4 regions of the Geodermatophilus bullaregiensis genome follow, and region 4 is predicted to be linked to each of the others. Evidence: riboswitches for the same ligand, from Rfam matches in the RefSeq annotation. Region 4 holds a riboswitch; each other region holds the start of a gene.
The links. A riboswitch is a leader RNA that binds a small molecule or an ion and turns the genes downstream of it on or off. The one in region 4 is predicted to bind cyclic di-AMP.
Positions count from the first base shown of each region.

Region 1: linked by a shared signal. The riboswitch ahead of JOD57_RS10920 (C40 family peptidase) and the one ahead of JOD57_RS12930 (aggregation-promoting factor C-terminal-like domain-containing protein) in region 4 are both predicted to bind cyclic di-AMP.
Region 2: linked by a shared signal. The riboswitch ahead of JOD57_RS03430 (C40 family peptidase) and the one ahead of JOD57_RS12930 (aggregation-promoting factor C-terminal-like domain-containing protein) in region 4 are both predicted to bind cyclic di-AMP.
Region 3: linked by a shared signal. The riboswitch ahead of JOD57_RS26070 (LysM peptidoglycan-binding domain-containing protein) and the one ahead of JOD57_RS12930 (aggregation-promoting factor C-terminal-like domain-containing protein) in region 4 are both predicted to bind cyclic di-AMP.

Region 1 covers NZ_JAFBCJ010000001.1:2,315,733-2,321,440, reverse strand. The annotation lists gene JOD57_RS10930 (transglycosylase domain-containing protein) at 1-1,702, shown strand, start outside; partial or broken gene JOD57_RS25360 (YhjD/YihY/BrkB family envelope integrity protein) at 1,723-2,562, opposite strand; gene JOD57_RS10925 (hypothetical protein) at 2,623-2,847, opposite strand; cyclic di-AMP (ydaO/yuaA leader) riboswitch at 3,027-3,173, shown strand; gene JOD57_RS10920 (C40 family peptidase) at 3,187-4,380, shown strand; gene JOD57_RS10915 (hypothetical protein) at 4,441-4,974, opposite strand; gene JOD57_RS10910 (DUF3817 domain-containing protein) at 5,080-5,397, shown strand; gene JOD57_RS10905 (serine hydrolase domain-containing protein) at 5,413-5,708, shown strand, end outside.
Region 2 covers NZ_JAFBCJ010000001.1:744,070-749,777, reverse strand. The annotation lists gene JOD57_RS03440 (NlpC/P60 family protein) at 1-818, shown strand, start outside; gene JOD57_RS03435 (hypothetical protein) at 929-1,258, shown strand; cyclic di-AMP (ydaO/yuaA leader) riboswitch at 1,441-1,621, shown strand; gene JOD57_RS03430 (C40 family peptidase) at 1,764-2,885, shown strand; gene JOD57_RS03425 (M48 family metalloprotease) at 3,023-4,303, shown strand; gene JOD57_RS26665 (glycosyltransferase family 4 protein) at 4,300-5,430, shown strand; gene JOD57_RS03415 (AMP-dependent synthetase/ligase) at 5,489-5,708, opposite strand, start outside.
Region 3 covers NZ_JAFBCJ010000001.1:802,384-808,091, reverse strand. The annotation lists gene JOD57_RS03710 (carbon starvation CstA family protein) at 1-271, shown strand, start outside; gene JOD57_RS26670 (CstA-like transporter-associated (seleno)protein) at 268-474, shown strand; gene JOD57_RS26070 (LysM peptidoglycan-binding domain-containing protein) at 542-1,753, opposite strand; cyclic di-AMP (ydaO/yuaA leader) riboswitch at 1,755-1,915, opposite strand; gene JOD57_RS03695 (hypothetical protein) at 2,272-2,655, shown strand; gene JOD57_RS03690 (GAF domain-containing SpoIIE family protein phosphatase) at 2,693-4,621, opposite strand; gene JOD57_RS03685 (anti-sigma factor RsbA family regulatory protein) at 4,814-5,708, shown strand, end outside.
Region 4 covers NZ_JAFBCJ010000001.1:2,733,450-2,739,157, reverse strand. The annotation lists gene JOD57_RS12945 (cytochrome P450 family protein) at 1-430, shown strand, start outside; gene JOD57_RS12940 (TcmI family type II polyketide cyclase) at 427-1,269, shown strand; gene JOD57_RS12935 (VOC family protein) at 1,295-1,717, shown strand; cyclic di-AMP (ydaO/yuaA leader) riboswitch at 1,947-2,098, shown strand; gene JOD57_RS12930 (aggregation-promoting factor C-terminal-like domain-containing protein) at 2,333-2,959, shown strand; gene JOD57_RS12925 (EAL domain-containing protein) at 3,131-4,357, shown strand; gene JOD57_RS12920 (alpha/beta fold hydrolase) at 4,384-5,115, opposite strand; gene JOD57_RS12915 (NAD-dependent epimerase/dehydratase family protein) at 5,239-5,708, shown strand, end outside.

The DNA.
Region 1 (5,708 bases), 420 kb from region 4:
CTGCGTGCAGGCCAGCGTGGGTCCGTTCGTCTGCGACTTCGTGCAGCGGTACCTGGTCCAGGAGCTGGGGCTGACCCAGGAGCAGCTCGACAACGGCGGCTACGTCGTCCGGACGACGCTGGACCCGGAGCTGCAGCGCTCCGGCGACGCCGCGGTCCTCGAGACCCTGGCGCCGGACGACTCGCTGGCCGGCATGTTCACCGCGGTCGAGCCGGGCACCGGCCACCTGCTGGCGATGAGCGTCAACCGGACCTTCGGCTACGACCGGGTCGACCCGACGCAGGAGTCGTTCAACCTGCACACGTGGCCCAGCCAGGGCTCGGGCTCGACGTACAAGGTGTTCGTGGCCGCCGCCGCGCTGGCCCGCGGGTACTCCTCCTACTACACGCTCACCGCGCCCGAGCCCTACGTCTCGCGGGTGTACAGCGGCCCCTGCCAGGGCCGCGACACCGACGGCCGGTACTGCGTGCGCAACGCCGGGTCGGGCTACCGCTCCACCCTGGACCTGACGACGGCGCTCTACCAGTCGTCCAACACCTACTTCCTCGCCCTCGAGGACGCCCTCGGCAGCGTCGAGGAGCCGGTGCGGATGGCCGAGGCGATGGGGCTGTTCCAGTTCAGCCCGCCCGAGCTGCCGCAGCAGATCATCGACGAGAACCGCGGCTCGTTCACCTTCGGCGCCGAGGCCACCAGCCCGCTGGCGCTGGCCAGCGCCTACTCGACCTTCGCCGCGAGCGGCACCCAGTGCGACGTCGTCCCGGTGACCGCCGTCCTCGACCGGCACGGCGAGCCCGCGGTCGGCGCCGACGGCGAGCCGCTGCCGGTGGGCGACCGGTGCACGCCGGAGGCGATCCCGCCGGGCGTGGCCGACACGATGAACCAGATGCTGCGCAAGGACGTCGAGCCGGGCAACCCCGGCCAGACCGGGTCGCGCGCCCACGTCCCCGGGCACCAGATCGCCGGCAAGACCGGCACCTCGCAGGACAACTTCTCGGTGGCCTTCGTCGGCTACACGCCCGAGATCACCGCCAGCGTCATGGTGCTCAACCCCAAGCAGAACGAGGACGTCGGCGGGTTCGGTGGCGGCAAGGGCGCCACGATCTGGCGGGACGCCATGGCGCCGATCCTGCAGGCGCGCGGGAGCAGCGAGTTCCCGCCGGCCGACCCCACCGTGCAGGACGGCAACACCCGCCCGGTGCCCGGCTGCTCCGGCGTGCGGTCCTGCGAGCGCGCGCTGGCCGAGGCCGGGTTCACCTCCCGCACCGTGCGCGTCGACAGCGACGAGCCCGAGGGCGCGTTCCTGGGCACCAGCCCCTCGCGGGGCGGTCGCGCCGTGCCGGGCCAGCAGGTGTCGATCCTGGTCAGCAACGGCAGCGACTACGTGGAGCCCGCGCCCGCGCCTGCGCCCCCGCCGAGGCCGGTGCCGGCTCCCGGGCCCGCGCCGGCCGAACCGCCGGCCGAGTCGCCGTCGCCGGCCCCCGAGGTCCCCGCCCCCGAGGTCCCCGCCCCCGAGGTCCCCGCCCCCGAGGCCCCGGCGCCCGAGCCGGCGCCCGAGCCGGCGCCCGCGCCGGAGCCCCCGCCCGCGCCCGGACCCCCACCGGCGCCCGAGCCGGGGTCCCCGCCGGCGCCCGAGCCGGGGGCCCCGCCGGTCCCGGCCTTCGAGGCCCCGCGCTTCCCGATCCCGGTCCCGATCCCGGGGTGATCCCGGTGCTGGCGCCGGCCCAGCCGCTCGTCGAGCGACTGGGTGAGCAGCCACCCGGCCAGCAGCACCAGGTGCAGCAGGAACATCCAGAGACCGACGGCGACCACGCCGCCCACGGCGACGAGGCCGCCGAACGGTGCCCCGAGGTCCAGCGGCAGCGAGAGGAACAGCACGAAGCCCTGCAGGAACCCCGACAGGCAGGCCGCGGTGAACAGCGCTCCCGAGGCCACCGCGCGACGGCGGTGCCGGCCGGCGGCCACCACCCCGAAGCCCCAGGCCAGCGGGACGGTGAGGACGAACAGCACCGAGTAGTACCCGACGAAGAAGCGGCCGACGGCCGGGCCCAGGCCCTCCTCGAGGGCCAGGTCGGCCATGAACCGGGCGGCCAGCAGCAGCGGGTACAGCAGCACGGGCGTGACGACGACCAGCGGCAGGGTGAGCGCCCGTCCGCGCCAGCCGGTCAGGGTGTCGGTGTCCCGCTGCCGGGTGAAGCGCAGCAGGGCGCGCCGCAGCCCCTCGCCGTAGAAGGACAGCGGCACCAGCGCCAGGAGGAAGCCGAGCAGGTCCAGCCGGACGCCGGCGCCGGCCAGCCGCTCCACCGCCCCCGGCGCGCCCAGCTCGGCCGGCAGCAGCTCGGCCAGCCGGTCGACGAGGGCGCGCACCTCGGTGGGTGAGGTGACCAGCGCGGTGAGCCGGACGGCCACCAGCAGCAGCGGCACGACGGCGATGCCGGCGTAGAAGGTCAGCCCCGCGGCGATGAGGGCGAGGTCGCGGCCGCGCAGCAGACGGCGGGCGCCGCCCAGCAGCGCCCGCGTCTCGGCACCCAGCCGGGCCGCCGTCCACCTCCGCGCCGGGCTCACCGGCTCATGCCACCAGTCCGGGCGGTCACGCGCCCGCCGAGCGGCCGGGGCGGGAGGGGCTCAGCCGCCCGGGTTCGCGTCGTCGGTGGTGGGCGCGTCGTTGCCCGGGTTCTCGCCCGTCTCCTGGCAGCTCGCGTCCTGCTCGTTGCTCGCGTTCTCCCCGCTGGCGTCGCAGTTGGTCGGGCCCCGGGAGAAGTCGGTGTTGTCACCGCAGGCGACCACCGAGCCGAGCAGGGCGAGCGCGAGGAGCGGCCGGGCGAGGCGCATCCGCGTGGAGGAGCACATGCCCGGTCTCGTGCTCGTCCCGGGGCACTCCCAAACCGGGTGGCGGCAACCGGGCGGCGGCCGGAGGGCGGTGTGGGTGAGGTCATTGTGACTCACTCATTGTCACGGGGTGGTCACGCCCTTTACGCTGCGTACGTCCAACGGGGCGCTCCGTCACCGACCTGGGTGGCACCCCGTGGACGCCGTCGAGCCGGTCCGCCCGTGAGGGGGACCGGGCCGGGGACCCATCGCAGTCCCGGGGTGAAGTGCGCGCGGACACCCGTGCGCGCCGGGCGACTCCACGCCCGAACCCGTCAGCTAACCCGGTAGGCGGCCTGGGAGAAGGAGAGACGCCGAACCGTGGCGCCCCTGAGCACGTCCGTCCCCGGCACGCCCGCTCCCGCGCGGTCACGTCGCCGCGCCGTCCTCGCCCTCGTCGGCGCCCTGGGCATGGGTCTCGGCCTCGGGGCCGTCCCGGCACCGGCCGCGGCGGAGGAGCCGACGACGGCCGCCGAGGCCGCCCGGCTCGTCGCCGCCCGCGGGCACGAGCTCGAGGTCGTCACCGAGCAGTTCAACGAGGCCCGCGAGGCGCTGACCGCCCAGCAGGCCGCCGCCGAGGCCGCCGCCGCGACGCTCGCCGAGGCGCAGGTCGCCGTCGACGCCGCCCGTGACCAGGTGGTCGGGATCGCCCGCTCCGCCTACACCGGCGACAGCATGGGCCCGCTGCAGGCGCTCATGACCAGCCAGGACGCCGACGAGTTCGTCAACCGGGTCACGCTGCTCCAGGGCGTCGCCGGCTACCAGGGCGAGCTGCTCGGCCAGGCCGCCGCGGCCACCGACACCGCCACCGCCGCTCAGGCCGTCGCCGCGGAGGCCGCCGCCGAGGCGCAGCGCCAGTACGACGACGTCGCCGCCCGGCAGGCCGGCCTCGAGGCGCAGATCGCCGACTACCAGGCCGACTTCTCCCGGCTCACCGCCGCGGAGCAGCGCGCCGCCCTCGAGGCCGCCGCGGCCGCGCACGCCGCCGAGGACACCCGGGCCAGCCGCGACGACGAGCGCGCCGAGGGCGCGACGTCCGGGAGCGCCACCTCGTCGTCCTCCGGCTCCTCGTCCTCCGGCTCCTCGTCCTCCGGCTCCTCGTCCGGCTCCTCGTCCACCGGGACGGCCGGCGCCCCGGTGGCTGCCCCCTCCGGCGGGGGCAGCGGTGCCGCCGCGACGGCGGTGGCCACGGCCATGGCCCAGCGCGGCAAGCCCTACGTGTGGGCGGCGGCCGGCCCGGGCTCGTTCGACTGCTCCGGTCTCACCCAGTACGCCTTCCGCGCCGCCGGCGTCACCCTCCCGCACTCCAGCGCCATGCAGTCGCGCACGGGCCAGGCGGTCTCCCGCGCCGACCTGCAGCCCGGTGACCTGGTCTTCTTCTACAGCCCGGTCAGCCACGTGGGCATCTACATCGGCAACGGGCAGATGGTGCACGCGCCGACGTCGGGCGACGTCGTCAAGGTGGCCGGCGTCGACTCGATGGGCGGCTACGCCGGCGCCCGCCGCGTCGCCTGAGGAAGGGGCTCCACCGCCCGCTCCGCGGAGCCCCGGCACCCCTCGGGTGCCGGGGCCCGGTCACGTCCGGACCTGCTGGAGCAGCCCCCAGACGAACGCCGCGGTGGTGCCCGACGGCAGCCGGACCTCCCAGCGCGTCACCACCTGCGGGTCCACCTCCACCGCGCCCGGCAGGCCGCTGACGTCGGCGACCACGTGCTCCCACACCCGCAGCCGCCCCTCGGCCGCCGGCGGCACCGGCGAGCCGGGCGCCCGGACGAGGTGCTCGTGCAGCACCGTGCCCCCCGGGCCAGAGACGACCTCCCACCGCAGGTGCGGCCACAGCGGCAGCGGCCAGTGCCGGACCTCGAGGTCGAGGTCGCCGAGGCGGCGCGCCTCGACCCGCTCGGCCGGCCCGAGGACGGCGGCGCGCAGCGCCAGGCCGCGCGGTGCCCGCGGCGCGTGGTGCAGCGCCTGCCACCGCGTGTGCGCGGCGTGCGCCGCGGCGCGGTCGGCGCCCAGCCGGGGGAGCGCCTCGGCGACCAGGTCCGGTCGCAGGTCGGCCATCCGGCGGAGGAGCACCAGGCAGAACTCCCGCCGCGCCAGCCCCCGCACGGGCCCGACCCTGCCACGCAGGTCACACGACCGGCCGGGATTCACGGCGCGGGCCGGCCGTTGGGCAGGGGAGACCCGCCCGTCCCCCCGGAGGACCCGCTCGCCATGAACCCCCGCTCCGTCGCCCTCGCCTTCCGCGTCGTCGCCGTCGCCGAGGCGCTGTCCTGGCTGGGCCTGCTCGCCGGCATGTACGTCAAGTACGTCCCGGAGACCTCCGAGGTGGGCGTCCAGGTGTTCGGGCCGGTCCACGGCGCGGTGTTCATCGCCTACCTCGTCGTCGCGCTGGTCGCCGCCCGGGTGCTCGGCTGGTCGCGGTGGACGGCGCTGCTCGCGCTCGCCGCCTCGATCCCGCCGCTGGCCACCGTCGTGTTCGAGCGCTGGGCCGCGCGCACCGGCCGCCTGCAGGCGCCCGCGCGAGCCTGACCTACCGTGCGGGGCATGGCCGAGCCCGTGCTCCCCGCGACCGCCCGCACCCTGCTGGCCCGCACCGCCCGCGTGCAGCGCGACGGCCGGGCGCCCAGCCTGGTCGCCGGCGTCGTCCGCGGCGGCGGGCTGGCCTGGTCGGCCGGCCGCGGCGACGTCGCGGAGCCGCACCTCGACGTGCAGTACCGGCTCGGCTCGATCAGCAAGACCGTGACCGCCGTCGCCGTGCTGCGGCTGCGCGACGAGGGCCGGCTGGACCTCGACGACCCGCTCGACCGCCACGTGCCCGGCACGCCGTTCGGCGACCGCAG
Region 2 (5,708 bases), 2.0 Mb from region 4:
GCAGGCCGTACGCCCCAGGGACGGCCGGTCCGGACTCCTGGGACTGCGGCTCGCTGGTCTCCTCGGTCTACGGTGCCGCCGGCATCGACCTGCCCGACGACCAGGCGGGGCTCTACGCGGTCACCACGCCGGTCGACCTCGCCGACGTCCTGCCCGGGGACCTGGTGTTCCCCGGCACGCCGGAGGCCGGTCTCGGCCACGTCGGCATCGCCCTGGACCGGCAGACGATGCTGGCCGCCGACGGCCGGGCCGGGGCGGTCGTCGTCCGGCGGCTGCCCGCAGACGAGGTGCTGCACGTCGGCCGGCCGAGCCTCGGGCCGCGGCCGGAGGAGCCGGCGCCCGGGCCGACCGGGGGCGCGCTGCCGGTCGAGTGCGGCAACCCCGTGTACCCGCCGAGCTCCTCCGGCGGCCGATCCTGGGGCGGCTACCCCAACGGGCTGATCCCGCCGAGCGCGCTGTGCCCGCTGGGCGTGTCCGGCCACGCGCTGCGCTGCGACGCGGCGGCGGCCTGGCGGGCGATGAGCGCGGCGTTCGCCGACGTCTTCGGCGAGCCGGTCTGCATCACCGACTCCTACCGCACCTACGCCGGCCAGGTGCGCCTCTACGGCGAGAAGCCGGCGCTCGCGGCGGTCCCCGGCACCAGCAACCACGGCTGGGGCCTGGCGGTGGACCTGTGCGGCGGCATCGAGACCTTCGGCACCCCGCAGTACGCGTGGATGGTCGCCAACGCCGGCCGCTTCGGCTGGCTGCACCCGACGTGGGCCGACCCGGGCAACGGCCGCGAGGAGCCCTGGCACTGGGAGTACGCGGGCGGCTGAGCCGGGACTGTCGGTGGTCGTCCCTAGCGTGCGCAGCAACCGACAGGGAGACCGTCCCGACCGCGGCCCGGCAGCGGGCGGCGCGGCCGGGACACCGGAGGGACACGGCCATGCTCATCGACTGCGACACGTGCACCGCGCGCGGCGTCGGCTGCGCCGACTGCGTCGTCACCGCCCTGCTGGGGGCACCGCCGGGGGAGCGGGACACCGCGCCCGTGCTGCTGCCGGTGCCCCCCGTCCCGGCGGCCCGCGGCACCGGCCCCGACGACGTCGTCCTCCCGCGACCCGGCGTGGTGGTGGAGTTCGACGACGTCGAGCGGCGCGCCGTCCGGGCACTCGCCGAGGGCGGTCTGGTGCCACCCCTGCGTCACCGGCCCTCGACGGCCGGGCGGGAGGAGGCGCGCGGCGGGCGGCCGGCCGGGCGTCGCCGCACCGGCTGAGCCGAGCCGGACGAGGACACACCGGGCGCCGCTGTGGACACCTCGGCACGCACCGGGGTGTCGGGATCGCCCACCGTGGGTGTTCTCACAGTCCCCGGGGGCCCCGTTTGTCACAACTGCATCACGTCCGTACTGTGGCCGCCGTTCGGCCGGGTGGTCGTCACCCGACACGAGGTGGCCTCGGCCGGACACCGCCGAGTCACCGGACGCCGCCCTCGGGCGGTCGCGAGGTGAGCCGGGGACCCACCGCAGCACTGGGGTGAGTTCTCGTGCGCGCCGGACCTCCTCCGGCGTGCGGAGATAGGGCACGTCTTCCCAGCCCGAACCCGTCAGCTAACTCGGTAGGCGGTTGCTGAGGAAGAACGGAGAGCCGCCGCCCGTGGCGACCCCCCGCCCTGCCCTGGGGCATGCGCGCGCACAGTCCACCGACCGCCGTACCGCCGGTCCCGTCACCGGCCCGCACCGCCGCCGCCCGCTGCTCCGCCGTCTCGGCCGGGTCGCGCTCGTGGGCACCACCGCCGGTCTGACGCTGGCCCTGCTGCCCGGCACCGCGACGGCCGACCCCGAGCAGGCCACCAGTCCCGAGCAGGCCGCCCAGCTCGCCGCCGACGCCGGTCACCGGCTCGAGGTCGTCAGCGAGCAGGTCAACGAGGCCCGCGAGGTGCTCGCCCAGCAGCAGACCGAGGCCGACGAGGCCGACCGGGCCGCCGCCGACGCGCAGACCCGGCTCGACGCACTGGACGGTCGGATCCGGCAGGTGGCCCGCACCGCCTACACCGGCGGCGACACCATGCCCGAGCTGGACCTGCTGATGACCAGCGCCTCCGCCGAGGACTTCGTCAGCCGGCTCGCCACGCTCGACCAGCTCGCCGGTCACACCACCGACGTCATGGCCGAGGTCGGCGAGGCCGCCGCCGCGGCGACGCGGGCACAGGCCGACGCCGAGGCCGCCGAGGCCGACGCCGAGCGCACCCTGGAGGACCTGAGCGCCCAGGAGGCGCGGCTCCAGGAGGACATCGCCGACTACCGCGAGCAGGTCGCCGCGCTGACCGCCGCCCAGCAGGAGGCAGCGGCAGCCGCGCAGCGGGCCCTGGCCGCGCAGCAGTCCGCGGGCACGGTCGGCGAGAGCGCCCCGGTGGCCGCGGCCCCGGCGGCGCCGACCGCTCCGGCGGCCCCGGCGGCCCCGGCGGCGCCGGCGGCTCCGGCGGCCCCGGCCGCTCCGGCCGCCGCGGCGGCTCCCGCCGCTCCGGCCCCGGCACCGGCCGGTGGGGGCAGTGCGGCGGCCCAGCGGGCGGTGCAGACGGCGCTGGCGCAGGTCGGCGACGCCTACGTGTGGGGCGCCGGCGGTCCCGACGCGTTCGACTGCTCGGGCCTGACGCAGTACGCCTACGCCGCGGCGGGGATCACCCTGCCGCACTCCAGCAGCATGCAGTCGCGCATGGGCACCGCCGTCTCGCGCGACGCCCTCCAGCCGGGTGACCTGATCTTCTACTACAGCCCGGTCAGCCACGTGTCGATGTACGTCGGCAACGGCCAGATGGTGCACGCCTCGACCTCCAGCGAGCCGGTGAAGGTCGTGTCGGTCGACTCCATGGGCGGCATCACCGCCATGCGCCGCATCGTCTAGCGGACGGCGTCCGGCGACGGCCCCTCCGGACGGAGTCGGGTGCCCGAGGGCCGGCGACCCACCCGGGTCGCCGGCCCTCGCCGCGTCCGCAGCGGGGGAGGACCGGAGCCCGGAGGACGCCGCCTAGGATCGGCCGGGTGAGCGGGGCGGGCCGGGGAGGCGCTCGCGCCGCCCTGCTGGTCGCGGCCGTGCTCGGTGCCGCGCTCGTGGTCGTCATCGCCGTCCGCACGCCGTGGACCCTGCTGCCCGCACCGCCGGGCGGCGCCACACCGGTCAGCGCCGACGCGGGGCTGCCCGCCGAGGCCCTCCGGCGGGCCGAGGCCCTCGCCGCGGACATCCGGCCCGCGTCGCTGGTGGGCCTGCTGCTCGGGCTCACCGCCTCCGCCCTGCTGGGTCTCACCCGGCTGGGCGGCCGGCTGGTGACCGCCGTCGCGCGGCCCCTCGGCGGGCGCTGGGTCTGGCAGGTGCTGCTCGGCACGGTCGCCCTGGTCGTCGTCGGCCGGCTGGCCACGCTGCCGGTGTCGGCCTACGGCGAGGTGGTGCGGCACCGCTACGGCCTGTCCACCCGTTCGTGGCCGCTGTGGCTGCGCGACGTCGCCGTCTCCACGGCCATCGACGCCGCCCTCACCGCGCTCGCCCTGCTCGTGCTCGTCGCACTGGCCCGTCGGGCGCCGCGCGCCTGGTGGGCGTGGGCGGCGGCCGGGGCGGCGGGGCTCGTGGTGGTGGGCTCCTTCCTCTACCCGGTGGTCATCGAGCCGGCGTTCAACAGCTTCGCGCCCCTGCCGGCCGGGCAGCTGCGCACCGACCTGCTGGAGCTGGGCGAGGAGAGCGGCACCCCGGTCGACGACGTGCTCGTCGCCGACGCCTCCCGGCGGACGACGTCGCTCAACGCCTACGTCTCCGGGTTCGGCTCCACCCGCCGCGTCGTCCTGTACGACACGCTGCTGGCCGACGTCCCCGACGACGAGGTCGAGTCGATCGTCGCCCACGAGCTCGGGCACGTGGCCACCGACGACGTCCTCACCGGCACGCTGCTCGGCGCGCTCGGCGCGGCCGCCGCGGTGGCCCTGCTCGGCTGGCTGCTCACCTGGCCGCCGCTGCTGCGGCGGGCGGGGGCGGACTCCCCGGGCGACCCGCGCGTGGTCCCGCTGGTCCTGCTGCTCGTCGCCCTGGGCTCGCTGGTGGGCACCCCGGTGCAGAACCTGGTCTCCCGGCACGTGGAGGCGCGCGCCGACCTGCACGCCCTCGACCTCACCGGGGACGCCGCGGCCTTCATCGAGATGCAGCGCCGGCTGGCCGAGACCAACGTGTCCGACCCGAGCCCGCCGGCACCGTGGCAGTGGTTCTTCGGCTCGCACCCGACGGCGGCCCAGCGGATCGCCCTCGCCGAGGACTGGCTGCGGCTGGACGACCGGTGAGCGCCCGGCGGACCCTCGTCGTCACCAACGACTTCCCGCCCCGGCAGGGCGGCATCCAGACCTTCGTCGCCGCGCTGCTCGCCCGGCGTCCGCCGGACTCCCTGGTGGTGCTGGCCTCCCGCTCGCCCGGCTGGGAGGCCCACGACGCGGCGCTGCCGTACGAGGTGGTGCGTCACCCGACCGGGGTGCTGCTGCCCACCCCGGGCGTGGCCCGCGCGGCGGCCGCCCTCGCCCGGCGGCACGGCTGCGACACCGCCTTCTTCGGCGCCGCGGCGCCCCTGGGCCTGCTCGCGCCGGCGCTCCGCGAGGCCGGGGTGCGCCGGCTGGTCGGCGCCACGCACGGCCACGAGACGGGCTGGGTCGCGCTGCCCGGCGCGCGGCACGTGCTGCGGCGCATCGCCGGCGGGCTGGACGTGCTGACCTACATCAGCGAGTACACCCGCGGCCGCCTGGCGCCGGCGCTCCGCGGGCGGGTGCGGCTGGCCCAGCTCCCGCCGGGGGTCGACGTCGACCGGTTCGCCCCCGCCGTCGACGGGACGGCGGTGCGCCGGCGGCACGGGCTGGGGGAGGGCCCGGTCGTGGTCTGCGTGTCCCGGCTGGTGCCGCGCAAGGGGCAGGACGTGCTGGTCGCGGCCTGGCCGGCGGTGCTGGCCCGGCACCCCGGCGCGCGGCTGCTGCTGGTCGGCGGCGGCCCGGACGAGGCGCGGCTGCGGCGTGCGGTGGCCGACCGCGGGCTGGCCGCCTCGGTGGTGCTCACCGGCCCGGTCGCGCCCGCGCGGCTGCCGGAGCACTACGCCGCGGGCGACGTCTTCGCCATGCCCTGCCGCACCCGCCGCGGCGGCCTGGACGTCGAGGGGCTGGGGATGGTCTACCTGGAGGCCGCCGCGTGCGGGCTGCCGGTGGTGGGCGGCACGTCGGGCGGAGCGCCCGAGGCGGTGCGCGACGGCGAGACCGGGACCGTCGTCCGCGAGCCCCGCTCCCCGGAGGCGGTGGCCGCCGCGGTCACCGCGCTGCTCGACGACCCGGCGCGGGCGCGGGCGATGGGCGCCGCCGGGCGGGCGTGGGTGGAGCAGCGCTGGTCCTGGACGACGATCGCGGCCACCTTCGCCGACCTGCTCGAACCGTGAGCCCCGCGGCGGGCCCCGTGCAGGGCCCGCCGCGATCGCACGAGCGGTGAGGCGGTCCCTACCGGGCGTACAGCGCCTCGACCTCGGGGTCGAACTCCTTCATGACCACCGAGCGCTTGAGCTTCAGGCTCGGGGTGAGCATCCCGTTGTCCTCGGTGAAGTCGGTGGCGAGCACGCGGTACCTCTTGATCGCCTCGGCCTGGGACACGGCCCGGTTGGCCTCGGCGACGGCGGCGTCGAGCTCGGCCCGGACGTCGGGGTCGTCGACCAGTTCCTCC
Region 3 (5,708 bases), 1.9 Mb from region 4:
CAACTCGACGCTCAACGGGGTGCTGCAGGCGGTGTTCGCGCTGCTGACCCTGGTCGTGGTCGTCAACTCGGTCGTCGTGATCGCCCGCGCCCTGCGGGCCGGCGGGCCGGTCCCCACCACCGAGGAGCCGGCCGTGCCGTCGTCCATCGTGGAGCCGGCGGGGCTGTTCGCCACCGCGGAGGAGAAGCGCGTGATGGCCGAGCAGGAGCGGATGGTCGGTGCGGGTGCGCGGGGCCACGGCACCTTCACGGAGGAGGGTCCGTCCCGGTGACCGCCGCCGGGACCGTCCGCGAGGCCGCCGTCCGGACCTGGCGCGGGGTGCGGTGGTACCTGCGGGAGTGCAGTGGCGAGGCCCGCTGGGACGACCACCTGCGGCACTGCGCCGAGCACGGGCACCAGCCGCTGAGCCGGCGGGAGTTCGAGCGGCGCCGCGCCGACGAGCGGGAGCGCAACCCGGTCAGCCGCTGCTGCTGAGCCGGACGACCGCGGCCCCCTGCCCACGGGTGTGGGCAGGGGGCCGCGGTCACGGAGGCCCGGGGGCTCAGGCCGTGTAGTTCACGTGCACGTGGTCGAAGTGGTTGGCCGTGACGCCGCCGCGGTCCTCCATCGGCTTCCACGAGCCGGTCGGGGAGCTGAGGATCTGCTGCTCCCAGATGAGGTAGTCCACGCCGAGCTCCTCCCAGTGGTCGACGTGGTACCGGACGATCGCGTCACCGAGGGCGGCGTCGGTCAGGACCATGTAGTCCAGCGCCAGCCCGGACGGGTGGCCGTTGGGGTCGACGGCGCTGGCGCGGGTGCCGCCGAGGGTGATCGAGGCGGCGCCGGGCACGGAGGCGACGACGGCGTCCGCGGCGGCCTGGACCTGCGGCTGGACGCTGCCGGCGCTGTTGGTGATGCGCGCGGCGGCGACGGCCGTCTGGGTGAGGGGGGTCGTCGTGGCCGACGGGGCCGACGTGCCGATGGTCGCCGTCGTGGCGGCGGGGGCCGCCTCGGCCGGAGCGGCGGCCCGGGTCGCCGGAGCGGCCTGCTCGGCGCCGGAGGTCGTCAGCACCAGTCCCGGCGTGAGGCGGTCGGGGTTGCTGCCGATGACGTCGACGTTGCGCTGGTACAGCTCGCGCCACGTCTGGCTGTGGGCGGCGGCGATCTCGCGCAGGGTGTCGCCCCGCTCGACCGTGTGGGCGCCCTCCGCGGCGTGGCGGCCGTAGGTGTCGGCGTCGTCCCAGCGGTCCTGGCCGTCCCAGGTGCCGCGGTCGTACCGGTCGCCGCGGTCGTCGTCGTCGTCCTGGCCGGTCGCCGGGGTCTCGGCCGACTGCCCGGCGGCGGTCGCCGGGGCGGCCGGCTGCTCGGCCGCGGGCGCGGCCGTCCCGGCGGCGGCCGGGGTGGTGCCCTCGGTCAGGCGCGTCCCGCACGTGGGCCAGGCGCCGATGCCCTGCCCGGCGAGGACGTTCTCGGCGATGGCGACCTGCTCGGCGGGGGTGGCCAGGTCGGCGCGGGGTGCGAGGGCGGTGCCCCCGTAGCCGGCCCAGGTCGCCTGGCTGAACTGCAGCCCGCCGTAGTAGCCGTTGCCGGTGTTGGTGCTCCAGTTCCCGCCCGACTCGCACTGGGCGACGCCGGTCCAGTCGTGGGTGGTGGCGGCGGCCGCCGCCGGGGAGCCGAGGACGCCGAGACCGACGGCGGTGGCGCCGGCTGCGACCGGGGCCTTGGCGAGGACCTTCTTGGTGCGGACGTAGCGGGGTGCGCGGTGCTTGGGCATGGTGGTCTCCGATCACCGCCGGCGAGGTGAGCTGTCGGGTTCGGGCGATCGGTGCCCGGCCGCGGAACGCGGCTTCACCCCGAGGCGCGCAGGCGTCAGAGCCCTGCCGCGCCGTGGACCTGGGTCCCCCACCCCTGCCCTGGGGATCGGTGGGAGGCAGCCGGTGGGCAGGGTTTGGCGGGCCGGTGCCACGCTCGTGTTTAGCTGAGCGCAGCCAAGAAGCTACGTTCCGTTATGGCACTTGTCGCCGTGACGCCGGTCACACCCGGTCCCCGGGTGCCGCCGGCGGTGCGGCGTGACTGGTCAGCGGCCCGTCGGTGCCCGGGTCCGTGGCGCAGGCCACGTCCGCGTCGGCGGGAGGCCCTGCCGCGCGCCGCCTGTCCGGGTCGCTCCGGGAACGCTTCGTCCCGCGCGCCCCAGGGGTGCCCCGGCGCCCCAGCAGGGGTCAGGGCGGGCGGGCGCGGTGCCGACTCTGAGAGCACGTTCCCGAGGCCTGCGGGCCCGTCCGAGGAGTGCCCATGCCGTCGTCCCACGACCCGAGCCGCCGCCTGACCGAGCTGCGCGCCGGCATGTCCGTCCTGACCAGTGCCGCCGCCGACCTCGGCGTCGGCAGCCAGACCGAGGTCCGCGTGCTGGCCGACGGCCGGCTCTGGCTGGCCGAGCAGCAGGTCGCGGTGAGCGCCGCCGACGTCTACCAGGCCGCCCGCGGGCTGGTCGCCGCCCAGCTCGACGCCATCGCGCAGGTCTCCGCCCGGCCGGTCGAGGACCACGCGCTGGCCTGGCTGGTGACGCTGCAGACCAACGAGGTCATGGTCGGCCTCGAGGACGAGGCCGCCGCGTTCGACGCCGCCCTCGACTCCCCGGCCTTCGGAACCGCTGCGCTGGAGGACGACGCCGCCTGACGCGCTCGCGGCGCCGGCACCCCGGTGGTGCCGGCGCTCAGGTCGGCACGTTGGGTCCGGCGTGCGCCGGGCGCGGCTGCTCCTCGGAGTAGGGGCGGATGGCGATCAGGGCGACGTCGTCGGCCGGCCCGCCCTCGGGGATCAGCGTGGTGACGATGCGGTCGCACAAGCCCTCGAGGTCGAGGTCGGTGCTCTCGGCGAGCAGCGCGGTCAGCCGCGCCATGCCGGTGTCGAGGTCGCGGACGGCCGAGCGTGCCGGCCCGCCGCCGGACCGGGCGGACGGGCCCGGAGCCGGGCCGGGAGCGGGCTCGTGCTGCTCCAGCAGCCCGTCCGTGTAGAGCAGCAGGGTCGAGCGCACCGGCAGGGTCAGGTGGTGCTCGGGGCGGGGCCGGTGCGGGTCGACCCCGAGGGGCAGGCCCACGCGGTCGGTGAGGACGTCGACCGTGCCGTCCGGGTGCAGCAGCAGTGGTGGCGGGTGGCCGGCCGAGCTCCAGGTGATCGAGCGGTCGACGGCGGGGCGGTCGGCGTGGAACCGCTGGACCCGCGCGACCAGCGCGGTGGCGAACACGTGGTGCCCGAGGGTGTCGCTGGCGACGTCGACCGCGGTGAGGACGTCGGCCGGACCGGCCGTCCCGGTGTGGCCGGCCATCCGCAGCATGGTGCGCAGCTGCCCCATCGTGGCCGCGGCCGTGATGTCGTGCCCGGCGACGTCGCCGATGACCAGGCTGGTGGTGCGCGCGGCGTCGAGGTAGGCGTCGTACCAGTCCCCGCCGACCAGCTGCGCGTCCTCCGCGGGCAGGTAGCGGGAGGCCAGCTGCAGGTGGTCGGGCTGGGGGAGCAGCGGCGGCAGCAGCGCGCGCTGCATGGTCTCCGACACGGCCCTCTCGAAGGAGGCGACCCGCGCGGTCTCCACCACCATGCCCGCGCGGGTCATGAGCGTCGCGACCAGCTCGCGCTCCCGCTCGCCGTAGGGCGGCGCGCCCCGCAGGCGGCCGATGGTGAGGACGGCGACCACCTCCCCGCGGCGGATCACCGGCGCGACGAGTGCGCTGCGCACGTCCAGCAGGCGGACCGCGTCCTGCTGGGCGGCGGTCAGGCCCGCCGCCTCCGGCAGGTCGATCAGCTCCACCTGCCCGGTGACCGCGACGTGCCCCGGGCCGGTGGCCTCACCGACGCGGCGGCCGGCGCGGTCGATCCACCCGCGCAGGGTCGGCAGCTCCGCCGGGTCGCGGTGCTGGGAGGCCACCGGCACGAGGCCGCCGTCGCGGCCGACGGTGCACACGTAGGCGAAGTCGCCGAGGTCGGGGACGGCGAGGGCGACCACGGCCTGCCACAGGTGGCCCGGGGCGAGGTCGGCGGTGAGCAGGTCGCTGATGCGGGCCAGCAGACCGGCCCGCTGCGCCTCGGCCCGCGCGGTGGCCCTGGCCTGCTCGGCCTCGAGGGTGGCGAGGCGGAGGGCGACCTCGCGGGAGGCGATCGCGGCCAGCTCGTCGAGCAGCTGGACGTCCTCGGCCGTCCACCGGTGCACCGTGGTGTCGACGACGCAGAAGCTGCCCAGGACTTGCCCGTCGGGCAGCCGGACGGGGAAGCCGGCCCACGCCCGCACGCCCATGCCGGTGATCGACGGGTTGCCGGCGGTGCGTTCGTCGGTGGTGACGTCGGCCAGGGCCAGCGGCTCCCCGTCGAGCACGTACTGGCAGAAGGACTGCTCGACCGCGTTCTCCGTGGGGCTCCCGGGCGGCAGGCCCTGGCTGCTCAGCCAGTAGGAGCGGGCGTCGTCCACCACGGTCATGAAGGCCAGCGGTGCGCCGGTCAGCCGCTGCGCGATCCGTGTGAGCCGGTCGAAGGACTCCTCCGCCCCGGCGTCGAGCAGCTGGGTCAGGCGCACCGCGGCCAGCCGCCCCGGGTCCGCTGCGAGGTCGCGACCCGTGGCAGGTCCACCGTCACGGGCGTCGCGGGCACTCACGCCCCCATCCTGCACGGGGCGGTGGTGGGCGACCCCGGCGCCGCCCGGACGTCCCCCCCAGATGGCCACTCTCGGCCGGTGGCCACCTCTGGCGTAGTCCGGGCCGGGACGGGTACTGAAACCCGACCGTACGGTGACGACGACGGCTCGGTCCACGGCCGGCAGACCGGTGACCACGACGGGGGAGCACGCGTGCACCTGCACGACACCGCCGACGGCGGGCACGACGAGGCCGGTGCTGCGGCGCCGGGCCTGGTGCACGATGCCCTGCTCTACGACACCGTCGAGCAGGTGGCCGCGGTCGCGGCCACCTGGCTCCGGGACGGCCTGGCCGCCGGGGACGCCGCCGTCATCGCCACCGCTCCGGAGACCACCGGTCCGCTGCGCGAGGCCACCGGCGACGACCCGCGCGTGATGGTCGTCGACCGGCACGGCCTGTACCGGTCCCGCACGCCCACGGCGATCGCGACGATCCGCCGCTTCGCCACCGAGCACGCCGCCCCCGGACGGCGCGTCCGCGTCGTCGGGGAGGTGGACTTCGGCACCACGGCCGCCGACTGGCGGGAGTGGCAGGCCTACGAGGCGGTCCTCAACACCGCCTTCGCTCCCTTGCCGCTGTGGGGGCTCTGCCTGTTCAACTCCCGGCTGCCCGAGCCGCTCGTGGCCACCGCCCGGCAGACCCACCCGCGACTGCTCGCCGCGGACGGACTGGTCGCCAACCCCGACTACGTCGACCCGGCCGCCTACCTGCGCGCCCTGCCGGTGCCCGACGAGCCGCTGGAGACGACGCCGCCGGCGCTGGCCGACGACGACGTCGCCGACTTCCCCGGTCTGCGGCACGCCGTCCGGGCGCACCTCGGCACCGTCGACGGGCCGGCCGACGTCCTCGAGGACTTCCTCATGGCCGTGGACGAGATGGTGACCAACGCCGTCCGGCACGGGAGGTCACCCGCCGGGTTGCGGCTGTGGACGGCGCCGGGCCGGGTGGTCTGCACCATCCGCGACTCCGGGCCGGGTCCCGACGACCCGTACGCCGGCTACGGACCGGCGCACGGCGAGGACCTCTCCCACGGCGGCATGGGCCTGT
Region 4 (5,708 bases):
CCGGATCCCGGACGCCGTCGAGGAGCTGCTGCGCTTCGACGGGTCGGTGCCGGTGTCGAGCTTCCGCTTCGCCACCGAGGACCTCGAGATCGGCGGGGTCCGGATCCCCGAGGGCTCGATCGTCACCATCGTGCTCAGCGCGGCCAACCACGACCCGGCGCTGGTCCCCGACCCGGACGAGCTCGACCTGAGCCGGGGCCCCACCTCGCACCTGGCCTTCGGTCACGGCATCCACTACTGCCTGGGCACCGCCCTGGCCCGGCTGGAGGCGACGACCGCGCTGCGGCGCATCCTCGTCCGCCTCCCCGACCTGCGCCTCGACGTCCCCGTCGAGGACCTGCAGTGGCTCCCGGCGGCCTCCGCCTTCCGCGGGCTGCTCGAGCTGCCGCTGCGCTTCACCCCCACCCCCGCTACAGGAGGCACACCATGACCCCGCCTGCCCCCTCGGCCACTCCCTCGGCCACTCCGTCGGCCGATCCCGCGGCCGACGCCTCGACGACGCCCACGGAGGCGCCCTGGGCCAACGACACGGTCGAGTTCACGAACACGGTCTCGACGCCCGCGAGCTGGTCCTCGGCCACGTGGCGCCCGTTCCGCAACGTCATCGTCTGCCGGATGGCCCCCGGCAGCGAGGACGAGGTCGGGCCGGTGTTCGCGTACTACGACCGGACCACCCGGCCGCAGGACCTCGGCGTCGTCGGACGGGCCCTGCTCTCGTACGAGGGCCTGTACCTGCACGTCATCGAGCGCAAGGAGGACCCGGAGGTCTCCGGGCAGCGCCGCGGCCTGCCGGCGTTCCAGGCCATCGCCGAGGCCATCGCCCCGTACGTGACGCCCTACCCCAGCTACTGGGAGAACCCGTCGCACTCCGTGGCGAAGCACTTCTACACCTGGGTGCCCGAGGGCGAGGTCTCCCCCGACCGGGAGATGACCGTCATCGTCCAGCGGATGAAGCCGGGCAGCGAGGCCGAGATCGCCCGGGTGTTCGCCGAGTCCGACGCCGGCGACCTGCCCACGGAGACGGGCGTGACCGGCCGCTGGCTGTACTCGATGGAGGACGTCTTCGTGCACCTCCTGGAGCAGGACCGGGCCAAGGCGGCGGCCGTGCGGCAGAACCACGAGTCGATGCGGCCGGCCTTCGCCAAGGTCATGGCCGCCCTCGCCCCCTACGTCAGCCCGTACCGCCCGGAGACGTGGCAGAGCCCGCGCGACTCGGTGGCCCGGGTGTTCCACCGCTGGACGGCCCCGGACTGGGCGCCGGGGGACTGACGGTGACGACGAGGGAGGGCAGACCGTGAGCCTGCGCAGGATCGCGTCGATCACCTACTGGGCCGAGGACGTGGCCGCGGCCGCGGCCTGGTACACCGAGCTCCTGGGCTCGGGGCCGAGCTTCACCCGGCCCGGTCCCGGCGGGCGGCTGGGCTACGCCGCGTTCAGCATCGACGAGCGGACCCGGCTGGCCATCGCCGCCCGCGCCACGGCCCCGCCGGGCGCGGCGCTGGAACCGGGTGGTGCGGTCGGGCACTGGGACGTCGCCGACCTCGACGCCGTCCTCGAGAGGCTCGCGTCGATGGGCGCCAAGGAGTACATCCCGGTCACGCCGCACGGGCCGGTGGTCAGCGCGGCCGTGCTCGACCCCTTCGGCAACGTGCTCGGGCTCATCTCCGACCAGCACCCCGCTGCCGACTTCCGGGGCGGGCCGCCGCGGCCGAGCTGATCCGCGTTCCACCACACGGCGACCGCCGGGACCCCAGGGACCCGGCGGTCGCCGCGCGTCGGGGTGCCGACGATCGCGGAGGGTGACGTTCCCGGTGCGATCCTGGGCGTGGCGTCGGCTCGTCGCGGCGTGCGGTGGTCCGATTCAGGTCACGAGATTGTCACGGACCGGTCCCGTCCTTAGCGTTTCCGCGTCCGGCCGGTCACCTGGCTCCCACCCGGGGAGCCCCCGACGGATGCCGCCGAGTCGCACCTCGCGGTGCGAGCCGGGGACCCACCTGTACCACCGGGGTGAGTCCCGCTCCCGGTCCCGCCGGGAGCGGGTAGGGCACTCCCAGCCCGAACCCGTCAGCTCACCCGGTAGGCGGCCAGGGGAGAACGGAGTACAGCCACGCCCGGGGCCGAGCCCCGCGCGTCCAGGTCCGGGACCGTCGCGCTCCCGCCTGCCCACCTGAGCCAGCCAGCCGTCGCACGGCGCCCTCAGCCGGACCCCGGTGTCCGGCCGGTGCCGCACGCCCGGATGCCGAGCCCTGCCCGACGCGGCCACGTGCCGCAGCACATCCCGACCGTCGCGGCGCCGTCCCACGGCGACCGCCCCTGCAGTGAGGACGTCTCCATGCACGCACGCACGCACGTCGAGGACACCCGTGCCGAGCACACCGCCGGCGACGCCCGGCCGCGTCGCCGGGCCCTGCACCTGCTGACCGCCACGGGGGCCATGGCCCTGGCCTTCACCTTCGCCGGGCAGTCGGTCGCCCAGGCCGACGAGCCCCGGTGGGGTGGCGGCGGGTCCGCCTCGACCTGGGACGGCGGCCGGGACGGGCGCGGCGCGCCCGCCCCCGCGCCCGAGGCGGCGGCGCCTGCTCCCGCACCGGCACCGGCCCCGGCGCCCGCACCGGCACCGGCACCGGCTCCTGCGCCGGCACCCGCGCCGGCACCCGCCGCCACCGGCGAGCAGGCGTACAAGGACTACGCACTCGACCAGCTCGGCGGCGACGCCACCCAGTTCGGCTGCCTCGAGCAGCTCTGGGAGGCCGAGAGCGGGTGGAACCCGAACGCGCAGAACCCCACCAGCACCGCGTACGGCATCGCCCAGTTCCTCGACTCCACCTGGGCCTCCACCGGCATCGCCAAGACCTCGGACCCGTACCGGCAGGTCGACGCGGGCCTGATCTACATCGAGAACCGGTACGGCAGCCCCTGCGCGGCCTGGAACCACTTCCAGGCCAACAACTGGTACTGATCCCCTGACCGCCGCGGGCCCCTCTCAGCAGCGGGAGCGGCCCCCGGCGTCTTCACCCCGGGGGGTGACCCCAGGACGTCCCACCCGTCCGGGTGGGACCGGGTGGCGACCGGTCCAGTCGTGCGGCTCCGGTGTCGAGAGAGGTGGCACACCTCCGACGGGAGCACACCGATGGCCAGGAAGCGCACCGACGCCGAGCAGCAGGTCGCCGACCTGCTGCACACGGCGCGGAAGTCACTGCACATGCCCGTGGCGTTCCTGACGCGCATGGACGGCACCACCCAGCACCTGGAGGTCGTCGACACCCGCGTGCCGGTGCTCGTCCAGGAGGGCGCGAAGGTCGCCCAGGAGACGTCGTTCTGCCAGAAGATCCTCGACGGGGAGCTGCCCGCCGTCATCAGCGACGTGAAGGCGCACCCGCTGGCGATGTCGCTGCCCTCGGCGCGCATCCCGCGGATCCGCAGCTACGTCTCGACGCCGGTCACGCTGTCGGACGGCAGCCTCTACGGCACCTTCTGCGCCTTCGGCTTCACCTCCGACAAGGAGCTCAACGAGCGCGACGAGGCCCTGATGAAGGTCCTGGCGTCGGCCGCCTCGGTGATCATCGAGCCCCAGCTGCGCGCCCAGCAGCGCCGCGACGCGATCGACGGCCGGCTCGACCCGCTGGTCGCCTCCGGCGGCCCGACCGTCGTCCTGCAGCCGATCGTCGACCTGGCCACCGGGGACCGCGTCGGCGCCGAGGCGCTCAGCCGCTTCCCGGCCGACTGGGGCAAGGGCCCCGACGTCGTCTTCGAGGAGGCGCACAGCATCGGCCGCGGGCACGAGGTCGAGCTGCTGGCCCTGCGCCGGGCCGCCGAGCACCTGGCCACGGTCGAGGGCTACGTGGCCATGAACGTCTCGCCGCAGACCCTGCTGACGCCGGAGTTCTCCGCGCTGCTGCACACCCTGCCGCTGCCGCGGGTGCTCCTCGAGCTCTCCGAGCACGACCCGGTCGAGGACTACGACGCGCTGAGCAGTGCCCTGCTGCCCTTCCGTGCCGCCGGGATGCGGCTGGCCATCGACGACGTCGGCGCCGGCTTCTCCTCGCTGCGGCACATCGTGGTGACCGACCCCGACGTCATCAAGATGGACCGCAGCATCGTCAGCGGCCTGCACACCGACCCGGTGCTGAGCAAGCTGGTCGAGTCGCTGGTGACCTTCGGTCACGGCTGCGGCGTCACCGTGGTCGCCGAGGGCATCGAGACCGCCGAGGAGGCCGCGGCGCTGCGCGGCCTGGGCGTCGACCTGGGCCAGGGCTGGTTCCTCGGCCGCCCCGGCCCGCCGGAGTCCCTGCTGCCGGTGCCGCCCGCCGTCCTCCGGACCGTCCGCGCGCCGGACCCGGGACTGCTCCCCGCCTGAGCGCGCCCGCCGGGCGGCTCCCGTCCCTACGGCTCGACGAGCGCGGGCGGCAGCGGCCGGCCGGCCGTGTGGGCGCGGAGGGCGTCGGCGAACAGTCCCGGCGCCTCGCCGTTCCAGGCGTGCCCGACGCCGGGGACCACCCGCGCCCGGCCGTGCGGGAAGGCCCCGGCGAGCACGGGGAGCGACGACCGGACGAGGGCGTGCTCCCGCTCCCCGGCGACCGCGAGCACGCGGGCGTCGGAGGTGGCGGCGCCGTCCGGGACGCCGTGACCGGCCAGCTCGGACCCCACCCGCAGGAACTCGCCGGGCGCCTGCGTGCGCGCCGCGCGGACGTGGCCGTCGAGGTCCTCGGCCGGCACCCGCAGCGCGCGGGCGTCGGCCCGCAGCACCGGACCCGTCGTCACGAACGGCGCCACGAGACGTCCCGCGAGCCGCATCCGCCGCGGGTGCGGGAACGGCGGGACGCTGACGCCGCTCACCAGGGCGCCGGTCAGCAGCCCGGCTCGGCGGGCGGCCAGCGCCGTGGCGACGTAGCCGCCCAGCGACAGGCCCGCGACGTGCGCCCTCCCGCCGTGGGCGCGGGTGCGGACCACCTCGGCGACGGCCGCCGCGGTGTCGTCGAGCGACACCCACGGGACCGCGTTGCTGCCGCCGTGCCCGGGCAGGTCGACCACGAGGAGGTGCAGGTCGCCGTCCAGGAACGGGACGAGCCGCTCCCACATCCAGCCGCTGGTCCCCGACCCGTGCAGCAGGACCACGGTCGGGGCGTCCCGCGGCCCGTGCGCGGTGACGGCCAGGGAGGCGGGCCCGGTACGCGATACGGCGGGATCCTCCCCGACGCCGGTGGCTAGGGTCACGCCCCACCAGCGGGAGGAGTCGACGTGCGGGTGTTCGTCACGGGTGCCACCGGGGCCATCGGGGGGCACGTCGTCCCGGCGCTGCTCGCCGCCGGGCACGAGGTCACCGCGCTGGCGCGGACGCCGGAGAAGGCGAGGGGCCTGGCCGCGCTGGGCGCCGTCCCGAGCGAGGTGTCCCTGTTCGACCGGGCGGCACTGACGGAGGCGGTCGCGGGGCACGACGCGGTCGCCAACCTCGCCACCGCCATCCCCACGCCGTCGACGTTCCTGCGCGCGTCGGCCTGGGCGGCGAACGAGCGGGTGCGCCGCGAGGGCTCGGCCGCGGTCGCCGCGGCGGTCCGGGCGGCCGGGGTCGGCCGCCTCGTCCAGGAGTCGATCACCTTCCTCTACCCGGACCGCGGAGCCGAGTGGATCGACGAGGACGTCGCACCCGATCCGTTCCCCCTCGCCGAGGCCAACCTCGCCGCGGAGGCGAACGCACGCGGCGTCGGGAA